2 regions of the Inediibacterium massiliense genome follow, and region 1 is predicted to be linked to the other one. Evidence: a T-box and tRNA genes for the amino acid it is inferred to sense, from the RefSeq annotation. Region 1 holds a T-box; the other holds one or more tRNA genes.
The links. A T-box is a leader RNA that pairs with one kind of tRNA and senses whether it is charged. The one in region 1 lies ahead of tyrS (tyrosine--tRNA ligase), so its partner is inferred to be a tRNA-Tyr.
Positions count from the first base shown of each region.

Region 2: it encodes a tRNA-Tyr, which carries the amino acid that the T-box ahead of tyrS (tyrosine--tRNA ligase) is inferred to sense. The anticodon was not compared.

Region 1 covers NZ_LN876586.1:160,538-173,581, forward strand. Annotated here, with positions in the region: gene BN2409_RS04605 (class I SAM-dependent methyltransferase) at 1-1,091, shown strand, start outside; gene tyrS (tyrosine--tRNA ligase) at 1,153-2,376, opposite strand; T-box leader at 2,424-2,623, opposite strand; gene BN2409_RS04615 (GerAB/ArcD/ProY family transporter) at 2,762-3,859, shown strand; gene BN2409_RS04620 (QueT transporter family protein) at 3,939-4,406, shown strand; gene BN2409_RS04625 (methyl-accepting chemotaxis protein) at 4,602-6,428, shown strand; gene BN2409_RS04630 (TerD family protein) at 6,621-7,199, shown strand; gene BN2409_RS04635 (TIGR00266 family protein) at 7,255-7,935, shown strand; gene BN2409_RS04640 (TerD family protein) at 8,048-8,659, shown strand; gene BN2409_RS04645 (TerD family protein) at 8,680-9,258, shown strand; gene BN2409_RS04650 (HpcH/HpaI aldolase/citrate lyase family protein) at 9,328-10,419, shown strand; gene BN2409_RS17700 (phosphoribosyltransferase) at 10,403-12,856, shown strand; gene BN2409_RS04660 (HAD family hydrolase) at 12,853-13,044, shown strand, end outside.
Region 2 covers NZ_LN876582.1:2,064-9,323, forward strand. Annotated here, with positions in the region: gene BN2409_RS00250 (thymidine kinase) at 1-489, opposite strand, end outside; gene BN2409_RS00255 (lysylphosphatidylglycerol synthase transmembrane domain-containing protein) at 566-1,597, opposite strand; gene BN2409_RS00260 (YkoP family protein) at 1,598-2,128, opposite strand; gene BN2409_RS00265 (polysaccharide deacetylase family protein) at 2,121-2,840, opposite strand; gene BN2409_RS00270 (MGDG synthase family glycosyltransferase) at 2,844-3,986, opposite strand; gene BN2409_RS00275 (MGDG synthase family glycosyltransferase) at 3,976-5,103, opposite strand; tRNA gene BN2409_RS00280 (tRNA-Arg) at 5,424-5,500, opposite strand; tRNA gene BN2409_RS00285 (tRNA-Cys) at 5,508-5,582, opposite strand; tRNA gene BN2409_RS00290 (tRNA-Gln) at 5,602-5,677, opposite strand; tRNA gene BN2409_RS00295 (tRNA-His) at 5,684-5,759, opposite strand; tRNA gene BN2409_RS00300 (tRNA-Gly) at 5,766-5,839, opposite strand; tRNA gene BN2409_RS00305 (tRNA-Gly) at 5,843-5,917, opposite strand; tRNA gene BN2409_RS00310 (tRNA-Tyr) at 5,922-6,006, opposite strand; tRNA gene BN2409_RS00315 (tRNA-Thr) at 6,011-6,085, opposite strand; tRNA gene BN2409_RS00320 (tRNA-Asp) at 6,097-6,173, opposite strand; tRNA gene BN2409_RS00325 (tRNA-Val) at 6,182-6,257, opposite strand; tRNA gene BN2409_RS00330 (tRNA-Glu) at 6,263-6,337, opposite strand; tRNA gene BN2409_RS00335 (tRNA-Met) at 6,345-6,421, opposite strand; tRNA gene BN2409_RS00340 (tRNA-Met) at 6,427-6,502, opposite strand; tRNA gene BN2409_RS00345 (tRNA-Leu) at 6,508-6,596, opposite strand; tRNA gene BN2409_RS00350 (tRNA-Asn) at 6,602-6,676, opposite strand; tRNA gene BN2409_RS00355 (tRNA-Arg) at 6,739-6,815, opposite strand; tRNA gene BN2409_RS00360 (tRNA-Cys) at 6,823-6,897, opposite strand; tRNA gene BN2409_RS00365 (tRNA-Lys) at 6,907-6,982, opposite strand; tRNA gene BN2409_RS00370 (tRNA-Gln) at 6,986-7,061, opposite strand; tRNA gene BN2409_RS00375 (tRNA-His) at 7,068-7,143, opposite strand; tRNA gene BN2409_RS00380 (tRNA-Gly) at 7,150-7,223, opposite strand; tRNA gene BN2409_RS00385 (tRNA-Gly) at 7,227-7,260, opposite strand, start outside.

The DNA of each region.
Region 1 (13,044 bases):
GAAAAAAAGAGGAGTATAATAAAATAAGCATAAGACCTATTCTTTTAAAAGAGAAACTTATGTACCAATTTACATATCATTATGATAAAAAAGTAGTTCATGAAAATGTAGAGAAGGATCAAATGCTAGGAAAGATGATTTCTTTATTCGAAACAAATTTTAAACAAGGGCAAATTTATACAAAAGAAGCAGATTATCAAATACTCATTAGCAAAAAATTTAAAGTAAAAATTTTGAAAAAAGCTCCTACAAAAAAACAAAAAAATTTATCTCATAATAGAAAGAAGAATTATATTATTCCTGAGAATATTCCAAATCCATTCTTATATCGATTAGGAGTTATGAATGAAAAAGGAAAAGTCTTTTCTCAAAAGTATGATAAGTTTAGACAAATTAATAGATTTTTAGAAATGGTAAGAGATATAGTAGATGAGCTAAAAAATAAAGAAAAAATAAAAGTAATTGATTTTGGTTGTGGAAAATCTTATCTGACATTTGCTCTTTATTATTATTTTGTGGATATTTTAAATATGGATGTGGATATTATAGGCTTGGATTTAAAAGAAGATGTAGTGATGCATTGTAATGAAATTGCAAAGGATTTAAGGTATGAAAAATTAAAATTTATGATGGGTGATATTGCACACTTTAATCAAGCAAATCAAGTAGATATGGTGGTTACACTTCATGCTTGTGATACAGCAACGGATGCAGCCTTAGTAAAAGCCATAGAGTGGAATGCAAAGATTATTTTATCTGTTCCTTGTTGTCAGCATGAATTATTTGATAAAATTCATAACCCATTGATGATGCCTATGGAAAAGCACGGAATCATTAAAGAAAGAATGTCAGCTTTGATTACGGATAGTATAAGAGCAAATATATTAGAAATTATGGGATACGATACTCAAATATTAGAATTTATTGATATGGAGCATACTCCAAAGAATTTATTAATTCGAGGAGTAAAGGGAAATACAGGTTATGAAAAAGCAGTGAAAGAATATGTATCCTTTAAGGAATTTTGGGGGATCACTCCTTATTTTGAAAAAGAATTAGGGGAAAAATTACAAAAAAGAATTACTGAATAATTTGTGGATACTTTTATAAAAATATAAAATAATCCACAACTAAAATAGAAGCCTAAGGCTTCTATTTTAGTCTAATTTGATGATATGTTTTCTTTCCTTTTTTAATCATAAGGGCATTATCTTTAAAGTAATCTTTTGTAATAAGTGTATTTATGTCTGTTATTTTTTCATCATTGATAGAAACTCCACCTTGTTGGACTAGACGTCTTCCTTCACTACGAGAAGGAATTAAACTGGCTTTAGACAAAAGAGATAAAATATCCATTCCTTCTAATTCATCAGAAGATATTTCTGTAAAAGGAATATTATCTGTTTGAGGTCCAGAACCAAACAAAGCTTTTGCAGCAGCTTCAGCTTTCTTCGCTTCTTCTTCTCCATGAACTAAGCTTGTGATTTCAAAGGCTAGTATTTCTTTTGCTTTGTTAATTTCAGCTCCTTCTAAGCTACCAAGTCTTCTGACTTCATCCATAGGAAGGAAAGTAAGTAAAGATAGACATTTCTCTACATCTGCATCATCAACATTTCTCCAGTATTGGTAAAAATCATAAGGAGATGTTTTCTCAGGATCAAGCCATAAAGCCCCTGCTTCTGTTTTACCCATTTTCTTTCCTGTACTAGTAGTAAGAAGAGAAAAAGTCATACCATAAACAGATTTTTGATCTACTCTTCTAACTAAATCTACTCCTCCTAATATATTAGACCATTGATCGTCTCCACCAAGCTCTAGAGAACAATTATATTCTCTACTTAATTTTAAAAAGTCATAAGATTGCATGATCATGTAATTAAATTCAAGGAAAGAAAGTCCTCTTTCCATACGGCTTTTAAAACATTCTGCTGTAAGCATTCTATTGACTGAAAAATGTCTTCCAATATCTCTTAAGAAAGGAATATACTCAAGGTTTAATAGCCAATCTCCATTGTTAACCATCATAGCTTTTCCTTCTGAGAAATCAAGGAACTTTGAAAGCTGTTTTTTAAAGCAGTCACAATGATATTGTACAGTTTCTGGTGTCATGAATTTTCTCATATCTGTTTTTCCAGTAGGGTCTCCAATCATACCTGTTCCCCCACCGATTAATATAATTGGACGATGACCTGCACGTTGCATATGCATCATAGTAATAACTTGTACAAAGTGACCTACATGTAAACTATCTGCAGTAGGGTCAAAACCAATATAAAAAGTAACAGATTCCTTTCCAAGAAGTTCTCTGATTTCATCTTCATGAGTTGCTTGCTGAATAAAACCTCTTTCCTTCAGCACATCAAATACATTTGACATAATAAAACCTCCTCCATTTATACAAAAATAAAAGGACCTTCTCATCTAGTAAGGACGAGAAAGCCCGTGGTACCACCTTAATTCGCATAAAGCCTCTAGCCACGATAACGAGTGGAAACCGTCGAAGTTTTTAGTTTCGAAACTCCAGAGTGTAATTCATCTTTTATATCCTTCAGACTTTTCACCAACCAGTCTGCTCTCTATATGGTTATTATAAAAGACTACTGAATTCCTTCATAGTTTGTATAAATTTATTTTATCCATATCTTAACACAAATATGAATGATGGACAAGCTTTTTAATAGATTAGTAGAAAATAAATAAAAATACATGATTGAATGAATAAATTCAAATACTAAATAAAAATAATGCTGGAGGGACATGAATGAACATAGAGAAGATCTCTACAAAACAAGGAATTTCCTTGATTATTTTATTTATAGTGGGTTCTAGCTCTATATTTGCACAAGGGTTAGAAGCAGGGCATGATCTATGGCTTGCTTTTATCATAGGAATAGGTATGGTAATTCCTATGATCATGATTTATGCAAGACTTCATTGTCTTTTTCCAAACAAAAATTTATTTGATATGATAGAAATCTGTTTTGGAAAAATCATAGGAAAAATAATAGTTATACTATATACTTGGTTTGTTTTTTTTATGATGAGTGATATATTACTTAATTATAGTCAGTTTGTTCAAGGAGTAAGTTTTATAGAAACCCCCCATACCGTCATACACATATTATTTATACTCATATGTGCATGGGGGATTAAAGAAGGGATAGAGGTAATGGGTAGATGTAGTGAATTGTTTATATATATACCTATATTGTCGATCTGTTTTATTGTATTATTATCTATTCCAAATATGGAAATAAATAATATATTGCCTGTATTGTCTAAAGGTATGAAACCTGTTTTTAAAGGTGCTTTTAGTATAATGACATTTCCACTTATTCAGATTGTAGTGTTTACTATGGTTTTTGATGATATAAAGAATAATCAATCTATGTATAAAATTTATTTGTTGGGGATGATTATAGGAGGGGTATATTTATTTATGCTTTCTATAACAAATATTTTGGTAGTAGGAGTAGAAGGTGCAACAAGTTTATATTATCCTACTTATGGAACTATTTCAAGAATTAAAATAGGAAATATATTACAAAGAATAGAGGTAATCATAAGCGTTGTTTTTTTATTGGGAGGATTTATTAAAATTAGCATATTACTTTTATGTACATGTAAAGGAATTGCCAAAGTATTTAATATGAAAGAATATCGTTTCATTGTTTTACCTATGTCATTATTAGGGGTTAATTTAGCTTATTTTCAATATGATAGTGTAATGGACTATTTTGAATTCAATAGAGATATATGGCCGTATTATCATTTTCCATTTCAAATTATTTTTCCTATTATTTTATGGATTGTTGCTGAAAAAAAAAAGAACCCATTGACAATAGATCATAAAGAATGATAATATATCCACTGGGTTTATAGATATAGCGTCAGTTCGCAATATCCTGACGATAAAAAAAACTACGGAGGGTAAAAAAGTGAAAAGAACAAATTATATTGTACAAGCAGCATTTATTGCGGCTATTTATGCTGCCATGACTATCATGTTTGCACCTATTAGTTATGGACAAATTCAAGTCAGAATTTCAGAAAGCTTAACTGTTTTGCCCATGTTTACACCTGCTGCTATACCAGGGCTTTTTGTAGGGTGTATTTTGGCAAATATTTATGGCGGTGGAGGATTAGTAGATATAGTGTTTGGTAGCTTAGCTACTTTAGCAGCTGCCTATTTATCTTATAAGCTGCCTAAAAAATGGCTTGTTCCTATGCCACCAGTAATTGTAAATGGTATTGTAATCGGATTTATACTAAATTATCTTTATGGAGTACCGTTGTTTATCACTATGGGATGGGTTACATTAGGACAACTCATTGCCTGCTATGGATTAGGATATCCTTTGATCTTGACACTAGATAGATATAAGGACAAGGTATTTAAGAAATAAAACGAGAGATGAAAAAATTCATCTCTTTTTTTGTTGTATGAAAAATATATAGGTTTTTAGGATAAAAGTCTTATTTTTACATAATTTAGAATAAAAAGAAGGAATTTCTATAAATATGTCGAATGGTTTTGATAACTATGCTATTATTCTATAATATTTATGTCATCATGGATCAACAGAAAGAGGTGCTTAAGTATGAAATTTAACAAAATGCTAGAGAGAGTCAAGAAAAAAAAATTAGGAAAAGAGAAACAGAAAAAAAGTTCTAAAAAATTGAATGAAACGAAAGAGAAATTAAAAAAGTTTAGATGGAATCATTTAAGAATAGGATATAAATATGGGGCAGTTTTATTTCTGGTAGTCATGTTTTTCTTAACATCCACTGCCATAACGATTCAAGCACTAAATCATATCAACTACAATATTGATATTATTGATAAAGTAGGAAAAAGTGCATTAACTATTACTCAAATGGGATCATTATATAGAGAAAAGGATGCAAAGATTGGAGAATATGTATTCTTTAAACAAAATACATATTTAGAAGATTATGAAAAAGTGGAAGTAGAATTTCAACAAGTGCTTAAAGATATAGATGTAGTGATCAAAGAGATGGAAAGCTTTATAAATGTAGATGAATTAAAATTTTTATATACCCATATTCAATCCAATGATGAAAAAATGAATGATATATTACAAAAAGATATTATACCAGCTATCAAAGCAAATGATAATAAAAAAGTTATGGAAGCTAAGTTTGAGACATCTAAGCTTAGAACTAGAACCGTTTCTTTACTTGAAAATATGAGAGAGATTGTACAAGAGTCTAGACAGATGGCCATAGATCAAGCTCGTATGAGTATGCAAAAAGCTAAATTTATTTTACTTATTAGTGTGACACTATCTATTATATTTGGACTTATTATTATGATTATCATAGGAAGAATGATTCGAAAAAATTTAAATCAAGTTATTTATGTGAGTGATGAAGCTGCAAAAGGAAATTTACTTGTGGAAAAAATTGATTATGAAGGAAAAGATGAAATTGGACAATTATCATTTTCTATTAATCAAATGGTAGATAATTTAAGAGAGATGATGCAAGAAGTTATGAATGTATCTAATGAGGCAAACAATCAAACAGCATCTTTTGAAAATATATCTAAAGAAGTTAGAAGAGGAAGTGAACAAATCGCCTCCACTATGCAACAAATGGCAGTTGGAGCAGAAGAACAAGCAAATTCAGCCACAGAGATTGCACATGCTATCAATCAATTAGGAAAATTAATAGAAGAAACAAATGAAAAAGGGGAAGAATTAAATCAAAGTTCAAGAGCCGTATTAGATATTGCTCAAATTGGAAATCAACAGATCTTAGCATCTGTAGATCAGATTTATGTCATTAATGATGTAGTGAAAGATTCTGTGAATCAAGTACAAAGATTGAATGAAAAAGCTCAGAATATTTCCCAATTGGTAGAGGTCATTAATCAAATATCAGATCAAACAAATCTTTTAGCATTAAATGCAGCGATTGAAGCAGCAAGAGCAGGAGAAGCAGGAAGAGGATTTGCTGTAGTATCTGATGAGATTAGAAAATTAGCAGAACAAGTAGGACATTCTGCTACAGAAATTAGGGAAATTATACAAGGCATACAAAAAGAATCTCAAGATATGACAATTTCCTTACAAGATGGATATAAGCAAGTAGAAAATGGAACCAATCAAATTAAAAATACTGAAAAATCATTCCAAGAAATTAATGGGAAAGTAGAGAATATGGTATTAAGGATCAAACAAGTATCTCAAAATTTAGAAAAGGTATCGGAGCATAGTGTAGAAATCAGCTCTTCTGTTGAACAAGTTGCATCTATTGCAGAAGAAAATTCAGCTTCGATTGAGCAAACTTCTGCTTTAGCACAAGAAGAAAATAGTGCTATGGAGCTCATGAAAGAAGAAAATAATAAAATGGTTGTACTTATTGAAAAGTTAAGACATTCTATGAGCAAATTTAAGATATAGGTATATTTTCCTTTAATATGAAAAAACTTATAAAGTAGAAGGAATTTATACAATGTAGGAAGAATAATACATAAATTTAAATTTAGATTGAGTATTATTTTTACTTCTTTTGAATCATATTGTATAATTCAATTATATTGTATAATGTATAGGAATGAAAAAATTTACAAAAGAATATGAGGAGGTTTGATGATGGCTATTAGTTTACAAAAAGGACAAAAAGTAGATTTAACAAAAACAAACCCAGGACTTACAAAAGTATTAGTAGGATTAGGATGGGATACAAACAAATATGATGGAGGCCAAGACTTCGATTTAGATGCAGCAGCTTTTATGTTAGGAGAAAATGGAAAAGTTTCAAGTGACAATGATTTTATCTTTTATAATAATTTAAAAGATGCAGCTGAGTCTGTGACTCATCTTGGAGACAATCTTACAGGAGAAGGAGATGGAGATGATGAGCAGGTTAAAATAGATCTTGCTAAAGTTCCTGCTCATGTTCATAAAATTGATTTTACTGTAACGATTCATCAAGCAACAGAAAGAAATCAAAACTTTGGACAAGTATCTAATGCATTTATTCGAATTGCAAATGAACAAACGGGAGAAGAATTAATTCGATATGATCTTGGAGAAGATTTTAGTGTAGAAACTGCTGTTGTAGTAGCAGAATTGTATCGTCATAATGGAGAATGGAAATTTAATGCTATTGGTAGTGGATTCAGTGGAGGATTGGCAGCTTTATGCCAAAACTTTGGAATCAATATATAAGACAGAGCCCTATGGCTCTGTCTTTGTATCAAGTAAAATAGAGGGAGGCATTTATTTGGATTATAAAATATTATATGAAGGAGCTTTTCCATTAGTAGAAGTAAATTTACAAAGAGGAGAAAATATAAAAGCTGAATCAGGTGCCATGGTTTCTATGTCCAATACGATAGAAGTAGATGGGCGTATGGAAGGTGGTTTTATGAATGGTCTTGGAAGAATGCTGGCAGGAGAAAAATTCTTCTTTCAAACCCTCTCAGCAGCAAAAGGAGCTGGAAAAGTTCTTTTAGCAGCAACAGCACCAGGAGGAGTAGTAGATGTAAATTTAGATGGTTCTTATGATCTTTGTGTACAAAAGGATGGTTTTTTAGCAGCTACATCAGGTATAGAAGTTTCTACAAAAATGCAAAACCTAGCAAAGGGATTATTTTCAGGAGAAGGATTTTTTATTGTGAAGATTAGTGGAAAAGGAATGGTCTTTTTAAGCTCTTTTGGAGCTATTCATCCTATCAATCTTTCTGAGGGAGAAGAGGTAATTATAGATAATAGCCATCTTGTAGCGTGGCCTGAATATATGAATTATACTATTGAAAAAGCATCAAAGGGATGGATTTCAAGTATTACATCTGGTGAAGGTCTTGTTTGTAGATTTAGAGGACCAGGAACAGTACTTATTCAAAGTAGAAATCCAGGAGCATTTGGGGGTTGGATTAGACAATTTATTCCTTCTCAAAAATAAAGTATATATTTTTGGAGGAATTTTTTGAAAAAGTTAGAATTAATAAATAGGATGCAAAAATTTACAATAAAAAGTATTTATTTGGAATATTTATGATAGAGGAGGAATTATTATGGCAATTAATCTTCAAAAAGGACAAAGAATTGATCTTACAAAAGGAAATGCAGGACTTTCTAAAATATTAGTAGGACTCGGATGGGATCCTGTTGAAAAAGAAAGAAGTGGTGGCTTTTTATCAGGGTTATTTGGGGGAAGTAGTGCAAGTGCAGATATCGATTGTGATGCATCTGTACTTATGTTAGATATGAATGGTAAGCTTTCTAGAAAACAAGATCTTATTTATTTTGGAAATTTAAGAAGTATGTGTGGCAGTGTTATTCATACAGGAGATAATCTAACAGGAGAAGGAGAAGGAGACGACGAACAAATCCTTGTAGATTTAAACTTAGTTCCTCAAAATATTCATAAATTAGTATTTGTTGTAAATATCTATGATTGTATTAGACGTAAGCAAGATTTTGGACTTATAAAAAATGCTTTTATTCGTGTAGCGAATACAGATAATAAACAAGAGTTAATTAGATACAATTTAACAGATAACTATGCAGGAAAAACTACTTTAATTGTGGGAGAGATTTATCGTCACAGTGGAGAATGGAAATTTGCTGCTATTGGAGAAGGAACTCAGGATGCTTCATTAAGTGAAATTGTTCAAAAGTATTAGTAAAATAGGAGGGAAATATTATGTCTATCAATCTTCAAAAAGGACAAAGAATTGATTTAACAAAATCTAATCCAGATTTAAAAAAAGTAATTGTAGGTCTTGGATGGGACACAAACAAGTATGCAGGAGGATATGATTTTGACTTAGATGCATCCGCTTTTTTGGCAGCAGAAAATGGTAAAGTGCTACATGATGAGGATTTTGTATTTTATAATAATTTACAGGGCGGAAATGGTTCAGTCATTCATACGGGAGATAATAGAACAGGAGAAGGAGATGGAGATGATGAACAGATTAAGGTTGATTTTACCAAAATTCCAGAGCATGTTCATCGTATAGGCATTACAGTTACCATACATGAAGCGAAGGAGAGAGATCAAAATTTTGGACAAGTATCCAATGCTTATGTGAGAGTAGTGAATGAAGAAAATAATGAGGAAGTTCTTCGTTATGATCTAGGAGAAGAATTCTCAGTAGAAACTGCTTTAGTAGTTTGCGAACTGTATAGACATAATGGAGAATGGAAGTTTAATGCGATTGGAAGCGGATTTAGCGGAGGGTTAGCAGATCTTTGCAGAAATTATGGTCTTTCAGTGTAATCAAAAATAATAGAAACCTAACCTTAAGGTTTAGGTTTTTATTATTTTCTAATATAAAGGAGATAGAGTATGAGATATTTTAGTCATTTGACTCCTCAAGAAGAAAAGTCTATTTTTTATGAAATTCCTCATGATTTTCATAGAGAAAGTCCTAAAGAGATTCTTTCCTATGCTTTAGGAGCTACTCTTTATATGCCTGCTGTAAAGGAAAATATTGCAAAAGATGTATTGTCTTTTAAATATCCTATTACATCTATGGTCATTTGTTTAGAGGATGCTATTGGGGATTTGGCTGTTGAGAAAGCAGAAAAGAAAGTAGTAAAAGAATTCCAAATCATTGATGAAGGTGTAAAAAGTGGACAAATCCATATAAAAGATATTCCTTTTATCTTTTTAAGAATAAGAAATAAAGAGCAAATGGTAAGATTAGCATATGAACTTAAAGAATATAGTTCATATCTTATGGGGTTTGTATTTCCTAAGTTTTCAGTAGAAAATGGAATAGATTATTTTAAAAGTTTAAAAGAAATTTGTAACGAGTTTGGAAAAAAAATTTATGGAATGCCTATTTTAGAAACAAAAGAAATTATATATAAAGAAAAAAGAATAGATACTCTTTTAAAGATCAGAGATATTTTAATAGAGAATAAAGAGTGGGTTTTGAATATAAGAGTTGGAGGAACAGATTTTTCAAGCATATTTGGAATTCGAAGAAGTCCTAAAGTTTCTATTTATGATATTTCAATGATTTCAGATTGTCTTTCGGATATTCTCAATTTTTTTATAAGAGAAGAGGGAGAATTTGTAGTTTCGGGACCTGTCTGGGAATACTTTTCAGATAATCATATAGATGGATTTATTCATGAAATATTATTAGATCAGGAAAATGGATTTGTAGGAAAAACGATTATTCATCCAAATCATTTAAAAGTAGCTCAATCTCTTTATGTAGTAAGTCATGAAGAATATATGGATGCTTTAAGTATTGTAAAGAATTATAATGGAAATGTAGGAGTTTTAAAGAGTGAATATAAAAATAAAATGAATGAAATCAAGCCTCATTTGAATTGGGCAAAAAAGATACTCATAAAATCAAAAATATACGGGGTGTATCATGAAGGAAAAAATTTTACCCACCTATTTAATGGAAAAGGTTTATAATATGGAACAAGGATTATCAGTGAAAGTAAAGATCCATAAAAATATATATCATATTCCTATGGAATCCCTCTTTTTAATGGCGGCAAGAAAAAATAAAAAAAGAGCTTTTCTGTTTGTAAGTAAAGTCTTAGGAAAGCATATCCCAGTCATTCCTCAAGTTTCTCTTTTAACAAGTATGTTATTAGCTTATTCTTATGCAAACGAAATCTATAATATACATGGGTCTTATGAAGAGATCTCTAGAGGAATTATAAATGAAGAGGAAGGGTCAAGGATTTATGAAAAATTCAAAAAAGAAAAAATAAGTATAGATGAATCTCTTTTATTTATTGGATTTGCAGAAACAGCTACGGCTCTAGGACATGGAGTATTTGAATGCTTTGAGGGAGACGTAGGATATATTCATACGACGAGAGATGAAATATTAGGATGTTATGAGACGATTCAATTTGAAGAAGAACATTCTCATGCTACGACCCATAGGTTGTATCCTATAGAGGATAGGCTTTTAATGTCAAATTGTCCTATTATTTTTATAGATGATGAGATCACAACAGGAAAAACTATTTTAAATATGATCAAAGAGATTCAAAAGATTTATCCAAGAAAACAATATGCTGTATTGTCTATACTAGACTGGAGAAATAAAGAAGATATAAAAAAATATAAATGCCTTGAAGAAGAATTAGGAATAAAAATTCATACAGTTTCTTTAGTATCAGGAGAAATAGAGGTATCAGGAGAAGTAAAAGAACAATATGATTCTTTGGAAAATAAAAAGAAAATCATTCCAAATATAAAGAAAATAAAGCTTCAAGAAAGTAAACAGTTCTTTGAAAGTATACTTTTGTCTTCTGAAGATACAAAACAAAATATAAGCAATTGTCCCTATATAAAAGAAACCGGAAGGTTTGGAATTTATGAAAAAGATCATAAAAAGCTGGATGATGTATGTAAAAGAATAGGTATATATTTAGAAAAAAAGAGAATAGGAAAAAGAACTCTTTGTTTAGGAACAGGAGAATTTATGTATATTCCTATGAAGATCGCTTCTTACATGGGAGATGGAGTAAAATATCATTCTACTACAAGAAGTCCTATTCATCCACTGAATCAAGAGGAATATGGAGTAAAAAATGCATACTCATTTGAAAGCTTTGATGATCCTTCTATTTTAAATTATTTTTATAATGTTCCTTATAAGGGGTATGATGATTTATTTATTTTTATAGAAAGAGAAATATCATCTCAAAAATTACATTCATTTATAGAGAGTCTCAAATATACAGGTATTTCCAATATTTATATTATATTTTGTGCGGATCATTATTTGCATATTAAAATGCCTGATCCTATGGGAACTTATAAAAAAGAAGATGTGATTTTTTTATTAAAAGATTTAAGCTTTTTGATGAAGGAAAGAGGTACAAAGGAGAGAGAAGTGGCCATACAAAGTGGAACCCATTATTCTGAAATGCTTCCAGTGGAGTATATGCCATCTGATGAGTATATGGATATTTTTTATTCTTCTTTAAAAGAATCTTCTAAAAAAATGGCCATAGCAGTAGGAAGGGTAGCACAAAAGATTATAGAGAAAAAAGGAAAGGATACCATACTTGTTTCTTTGGCAAGAGCAGGTACACCTATAGGAATTTTGATCAAAAGATATATTTTATATCAGTATGGTATAGATCTACCTCATTATAGTATTTCTATTATTAGAGGAAAAGGAATAGATGAAAATGCTATAAAATATATATTAAAGAATCATCCTAGCTTTAAAATACAATTTATTGATGGTTGGACTGGAAAAGGAGCAATTGCAAAGGTTTTAGAAAATTCATGTGAAAGTTTTCAAAAGAAGTATGGAGTATTTTTAGATGATACATTAGCAGTACTTGCAGATCCAGGGTATTGCGCTTCTATATTTGGAACAAGAGAGGATTTTTTAATTCCTAGTGCGTGTTTAAATTCTACTGTTTCAGGACTTGTTAGTAGAACAGTTCATAGAAAAGATTTGATTGAAGAAGATGATTTCCATGGAGCAAAATATTATAAAGAATTAAAAGAAAAAGATGTATCTAATTTTTTTATTGATACCATTACAAAAGAATTTGAAAATGTAAAAAATGAGATAAGTATAAATTTAAAAGAAGAAGAGGATACTCCAACTTGGGAAGGTTTGAAAAACATCAAAACTATTCAAAAGGATTTTAAAATAGATGATATCAATTTGATTAAACCAGGAATAGGAGAGACTACCAGAGTTCTTTTAAGAAGAATTCCATGGAAGGTTTTAGTGAAAGAAAAAGGACGTCCTAATTTAGAACATATTGAACTTTTAGCAAAAGAAAAAAATGTTTTAGTAGAAGTATATCCTCATATGACCTATGAATGTTGTGGGCTGATAAAGCCTTTGAAGGGTGATCAAAAATGATATTTGCAAGTGATTTAGATAGAACACTTATTTATTCTGAAAAGTTTACACAAGATCTTTTACAAGATCAAATAGAGATTGTAGAAAAAAAAGAAGAAAAGCCTTTATCTTATATGACAAAAGAAGCTGTCAAAAATCTTAAAAAAATCCATGAGAAAATATTATTTATTCCTGTTACTACAAGGACA
Region 2 (7,260 bases), on a different contig from region 1:
TACAATTTTTCCATCTCTCACTCTTGCATTTGTTGTAGCTTTTCTTCCACACCAACAAATGGTTTTAATCTCTTCTATCTTGTCTGCATGAACCAGTAACCAGTATGAACCTTCAAACAGCTCGTTTTTGAAGTCATTCTTAAGTCCATAACATAAAACAGGCACATTGCAACTATCTACAATCTCAATTAATTCTTCTACATGATGCTTTTTTAAAAATTGGCATTCATCAATAATAACACAATGAATACTACTATGACTATTTTCTTGTAAAAATATAGTTAATATATTGGTATCTTCTTCTATAACCATAGCCTCTTTTTCTATTCCTATTCTTGATGTAACCTTTCCTTTTCCATATCTATTATCTAATGCAGATGTAAGGACCAAGGCCCTTTTTCCTCTTTCTTCATAATTATATGCAACCTTGATTACTTCAATAGACTTTCCTGCATTCATAGTGCTATATCTATAATAAAGCTGGGCCATAAAACATTCCTCCTTTTTTATATCCATAAAAAAAGCTTGGGAAAATTTCCAAACTCTCTACCTATTGATTCAAATGTTAAAGATTTGTCTCTTTCCTGGCTTCTCTTACTTTCATTTTTTTGTTCATCATATAATCTATAAGTGTAGCAATTCCACAGACCAATAAATTAAAATAATAAACAATCATTCTCCATAAAAGCATTGCATATGTTACTTTTTGTGTCCCGAAAAAAATCTGAAAAAGTAAATAAAATCCTCCTTCTGAACTTCCTACTGTTCCTGGCGTAGGAATAAAAGATACAGCCATATAAAGAAGAGATTGTATAGCAATGACATCTAAACACGAAATACTACTTAATCCTAAACTTCTATAAATCCAATAAGTAATACTAAAATAAAATGTAAGTTGAAGGATTGTCATGACACAAAGCTTGAAAGTAGTTTTTTTATTTTCTCTAATCTTCCTTACACTTTCTTCATATTCCTTTATAGTTCTTTCTATTTTAAATTCATATTGTTTTATTTTACTTGGAATAAAAGTCTTCATGATCCATTGTATTACTCTTCTTAAAAAATTTCCATTTAAAAACAAAATAAAAATAATCAATAATCCTATAAAATTTAAGAAAATACCTATCCAAATAAACGCTAGAGACGCCTTAATATGTTCATAAACAAATCCTAGCTTAATGATAAACATAAAAATAGAATAAATTGTTACAATCACTTGATAAATAATAAATTTTTCTATCAATATGGATGTAGCCTTTCCTAATGGGACAGAATCTTTAATCATAGAATAAATTTGTGCAGGTTGCCCTCCACTAGCAAATGGTGTAATGAGACTATAATATTGTCCAATAAAAGTAAGTTTTATAGATTTTAAAAAATTATTTTTCACAAATAACATTTTTGATATTTCTTTTATGATTAAAGCATCTAATACCCAATAACCTATCATTCCTATAAATCCTATTATTAAAATATATGGATTGGTTTGAAAAAGAAGCTTTGGAAAAGTTGATAAGTTTTCATTAGATAAAACAATCCATAAAGTGATGAGTAAAAGAAAAATTAAAATTCCATATTGTATAATTCTTTTTTTCATCTAAACCGCCTTTCTATTTAGCACTTCTTTTTTAGAAATCCAACATTCTTTAGGAACTCTCCTTGTTTTTTCTTTTTGATAATTGCTCTTTTGAAATATTTTTTTTAGCCAATCATCCCATTGTTTAATAAATTCTCTTTTTATCTTATTCTCTATTGGAAAAATACTAAATCCCTTTCGAACAGCTATAGGGTGTAATATCGTCACCCCATAATATGCCTTAATAAACTTAAATCTTTCATCTTTTAAAATAGCTTGAGATAAAAATTTTAATTCTTCATCTACAATAAAAAAAAGACTAGCAGGATCATTTTTTATATGACGAACCTTTTTATTGTCTATATGAAATTCTCCTATCTGGTCTCCATTTTTAATAATTGTTCCATCTCTTAATTGTTTTTCATTTCCTTTATAAGTATGAAAACTCACATAAAAAAGTTTTTGACTTGAAAAAGGTATATACTCCCAATTGCTCAATTTTACAATAGTATCATCTATACTCCTAAATAGATATGCAATCATTTTATTCATTTATGACACCTGCCTGTTGATCTACTAAAACAAATTCATATCCTTCTTCTATAAGGTTAGGAATTAATTCCTCTAATGCATCAATGGTTCTTTTGGGTGCTCCTTTAGCACCATTACTATCATGAAGTACAATAATATCCCCACTCTTTACTTTTTTATATATTCTTTCTTTAATCTGATCAACAGTAGTATTTTTGCTCCAGTCCTTTGCTTCTATAGACCATAATACAACTTTAAGATCATACTTTTTTGCATAATAAGGTACTACTAAATTAAATGTTCCCCAAGGAGGACGGAAAAGCCTAATATTATATCTTAATTCATTAAAAATCTTTATAGACTTTTCAAAATCTTTGGCTGTTTGCCAAGGAAAACTTAACCAAGCACTTTTATGACATAAGGAATGAAGCCCTATCCCATGACCTTCTTGTATCATTCTTTCTACAATCTCTTTATTCTTTAACGCTTTATCTGCCACTAAGAAAAAAGTGGCTTTTACATTGTTTTTTTTAAGTATATCTAAAATCATTTCTGTATAGATAGGATCTGGCCCATCATCAAATGTTAATGCAATTTTTTTCAAAGAAGTATTCAGAACTTTTATGGTTTTTTTATCTTTGTTTCTATAATAGTAATTAGGAATTATATTATACAATACAAAACATATTACAATTAATACAAAACCCTTCAATTTCATCATCCCTTTAATCATTTTTCATATATTTACTTTTTTCATTTTCTCTTTCTGATTATATAAACCCAATATAGACTGAACTAATATATCCATATTAATTTTGTCACTCACTCTTACTATATTTTTATACAATTCTTTTCGATATCTTGTATCATTTAAAATCTTTCGTATTCCTATTTTAAGTTCTTCAAAATTATTAGCTACCATACCAATATTCTTTTGAGTAATAAATTTAGAATTTTCAATTTCTTGTCCTAAAGAAGGTTTAAATGCAATTATAGGCAAGTGAGATTTAATTCCTTCAAATAAAGTAACTCCGCCTGCTTTTGTGACCAATAAATCTGAATCATTCATCAACGCGGATACATTTTCTGTATATTCCAATATAGCTAGATTTTTCAGATTTTCATTCTGTTTTAATCTATTATAAATTTCTTTATTATTTCCTGTCAAAATAGTAGTTTTCACTGCCCTTAATTCATCTAGCCATATATAAAATTCTCTTTCTTTAGGCAAAAGCCCCATGCCTCCACCCATAATTAAGATAGTAAATCCATCTGATTTTTTTATTTTTTTTAGTTTTTCTAATTCATTCCTATGTCCTTCAAATTGTACTCTAATAGGAATTCCTGTAGCTGCTATCTTTTTTTCTGAAACCCCTTTTTGTATTAATTTATTTTTAATTTCTTCTGTAGCAACAAAATACTGATCTATATTATGATAAATCCACTCCCAACTATCTACTACATCTGTAATACAACTAATAATCGGAAGGTCGCTTTGATACTCTTCCTTATATTTTGATGCTAAACCTGACCCAACTGGAAATGTAGCTATAATCATCTTAGGATGAATAGATGAAATATAACTTGTCAGTTTGGGAAGACATATTTTATAAAACCAATCATCCAACTGAGAATGTTCATTAAAATACTTTTTATAATAAAAATAATTATATAATTTACTATTTTTAGTAATTAAAAATTCATATCCTTTATATAAACTTTTATATAGCTTTGGATTGATAATTTGAAAAATATCTACAATCTCCATCTTTATATCTTCATTTTCCCTTTTCACATGCTCTACAATTGCTTGTGCAGCCGATTTATGTCCCAATCCAAAAGTAGCAGTCAACAGTAAAATATCTGTCTTATTTTCCATAAATCATTCCCCGTTCATGACTATATTTCCACATAAGTTTATTAGACAACTCAATTATATTTTCTATAGAGTATATATTCCATAAATCCTTCATTCTTTTTTTCATATGCTCCAGTTTCTTAGGATTTTGAATCAATTCATCAATCACTTCATTGATATGATCTATATTCTTGATCTGAATGGCTACACCAGAATCTAGTAAAAATTCTACATTTCCTTCTTCTTGTCCTGGTATAAAATATGGAATGATCATAGGAATATTCTTTGCCATAGATTCTGATACTGTAATTCCTCCTGGTTTAGTAATCACAATATGAGCCTTGTCCATAAATTGTGGAATATCCTTGGTAAAACCATATACTCTAATTTCTTTACCTTCTATATGATGATATTGCTTTATTATCTTTTTCTTTAAACTCTTATTATTTCCACAAATCACAATAATACGTAATAAATTCCTATTTCCGATGAGATTTTCAAGCACTTTTTTCATACCTTTTACACCCATACTGCCCCCCATCAAAAGTACTGTGAAATAAGAATCTTTTTTATAATCTATACTCCTTTTTAAAAATTGTCTACGTATAGGAATACCACATGCATATATATTATTTGAGTTGATTCCTCTCTCTACTAAAGTCTGACTTGTATAATCGCTTCCTGTTATATATGCATCTACATAATCGTGAATATACACTTGATGTGCTTTATAATCTGTAACAACTGAAATAAATGGAATATGTAGCATCCCTTTTTTCTTTAAATCTCCTATGACTCCAATGATAAAAGGATGAGTAGTAATAATTAAATCTGGTTGATGATAGGTAATTAAATTATAAACTTTATGATATTCTAATCTATTAAATATTTTATTAAATTCTATATTAATAATTTTCCTATCACTCCACTTATATAACATTCCATATATTTTAGGCAAATGAGTAGCTAAAATATTGTATCCATCTGCTATACATAAATTTAAAACTTGGCTTGTTTCTTTTAAAATATCCATCATTACTACTTCATATCCAAATGCCTCAAACTCATTTTTCAAAGCTCTTGCAACTTGATTATGTCCTTCTCCTGTAGAAGCAGTAAAAATAAGGATTTTTCTCATGAAAATTCCCCCTTACAACTCTATAACTTGCTTTTTTAAAGAACATTGACTTTTAGCAAGCAGTTGTATACTATAAAACTTTGCAATCCCTTGGTAGATAAAAAAAGTCTCAACCCATATGTTAAGACTTTAGGCCCTAAGTCATATTGCCTAATATATTTTATCATATTTCATGAAACTGCCAATAGGAATATGCATATCTTTTTTAGAAAGTTATAAACCTTTTATGTAACTCTCACATGATCCACAATTTTATTCATTATATATGATAAAATACAATAAAATAGAGGGTACGAAATTCGTACCCTCTTCTATTTTATTGGTGCGCCCAGCAGGATTCGAACCTGCGGCCTTCTGATTCGTAGTCAGACACTCTATCCAGCTGAGCTATGAGCGCAAAAAAATGGAGGCGGCACCCAGATTTGAACTGGGGAATAAAGGTTTTGCAGACCTCTGCCTTACCACTTGGCTATGCCGCCATTATGAATTAGATATATATGGCTGGGGTAGCAGGACTCGAACCTACGGATGCCAGAGTCAAAGTCTGGTGCCTTACCGACTTGGCTATACCCCATTATTTTGGGGTGGGTGATGGGATTCGAACCCACGCATGCAGGAGCCACAATCCTGTGTCTTAACCACTTGACTACACCCACCATGTTTGGAGCGGATGATGGGAATCGAACCCACGCTACCAGCTTGGAAGGCTGGAGTTCTACCATTGAACTACATCCGCATTTGGAGCGGAAGACGAGATTCGAACTCGCGACCCTCGCCTTGGCAAGGCGATGCTCTACCACTGAGCCACTTCCGCATATTGGTGGAGGAAGGTGGATTCGAACCACCGAAAGCTCAGCTAACGGATTTACAGTCCGCCCCCTTTGGCCACTCGGGAATTCCTCCATTTTGGAGCTGGCGAAGGGAATCGAACCCCCAACCTGCTGATTACAAGTCAGCTGCTCTACCGTTGAGCCACACCAGCTAATATAAAATTGGCGACCCGGAAGGGGCTCGAACCCTCGACCTCCAGCGTGACAGGCTGGCATTCTAACCAACTGAACTACCGGGCCAAAATAAATGGTGGGCGCAATAGGGCTCGAACCTATGACCCCCTGCTTGTAAGGCAGGTGCTCTCCCAGCTGAGCTATGCGCCCTAAAATGGTGACCCATCCGAGAATCGAACTCGGGTTACCGCCGTGAAAGGGCGGTGTCTTGACCGCTTGACCAATGGGCCTTAATAATGGTAGCGGCGAGTGGACTTGAACCACCGACCTTCCGGGTATGAACCGGACGCTCTAGCCAACTAAGCTACGCCGCCATAAATGGTTGCGGAGGCAGGATTTGAACCTACGACCTTCGGGTTATGAGCCCGACGAGCTGCCAGCTGCTCCACTCCGCGATATTTGGTGCCGGGGACCGGAATCGAACCGGTACGATCTGTAAGGACCGCAGGATTTTAAGTCCTGTGCGTCTGCCAGTTCCGCCACCCCGGCATTTTTGGCTCCAAGGGTGGGGCTCGAACCCACAGCCTACCGGTTAACAGCCGGTTGCTCCACCATTGAGCTACCTTGGAACATTAATAACAATTGTTATTTTATCATTGACTTTGTGTTTTGTCAACACTTTTATCAAATTTGGTGCGCCCAGCAGGATTCGAACCTGCGGCCTTCTGATTCGTAGTCAGACACTCTATCCAGCTGAGCTATGAGCGCAAAAAAATGGAGGCGGCACCCAGATTTGAACTGGGGAATAAAGGTTTTGCAGACCTCTGCCTTACCACTTGGCTATGCCGCCACTATGAATTGGTGACCCATCCGCGGCTCGAACGCGGGACACCTTGATTAAAAGTCAAGTGCTCTACCTACTGAGCTAATGGGTCATATGGCTGGGGTAGCAGGACTCGAACCTACGGATGCCAGAGTCAAAGTCTGGTGCCTTACCGACTTGGCTATACCCCATTATTTTGGGGTGGGTGATGGGATTCGAACCCACGCATGCAGGAGCCACAATCCTGTGTCTTAACCACTTGACTACACCCACCATGTTTGGAGCGGATGATGGGAATCGAACCCACGCTACCAGCTTGGAAGGCTGGAGTTCTACCATTGAACTACATCCGCATTTGGAGCGGAAGACGAGATTCGAACTCGCGACCCT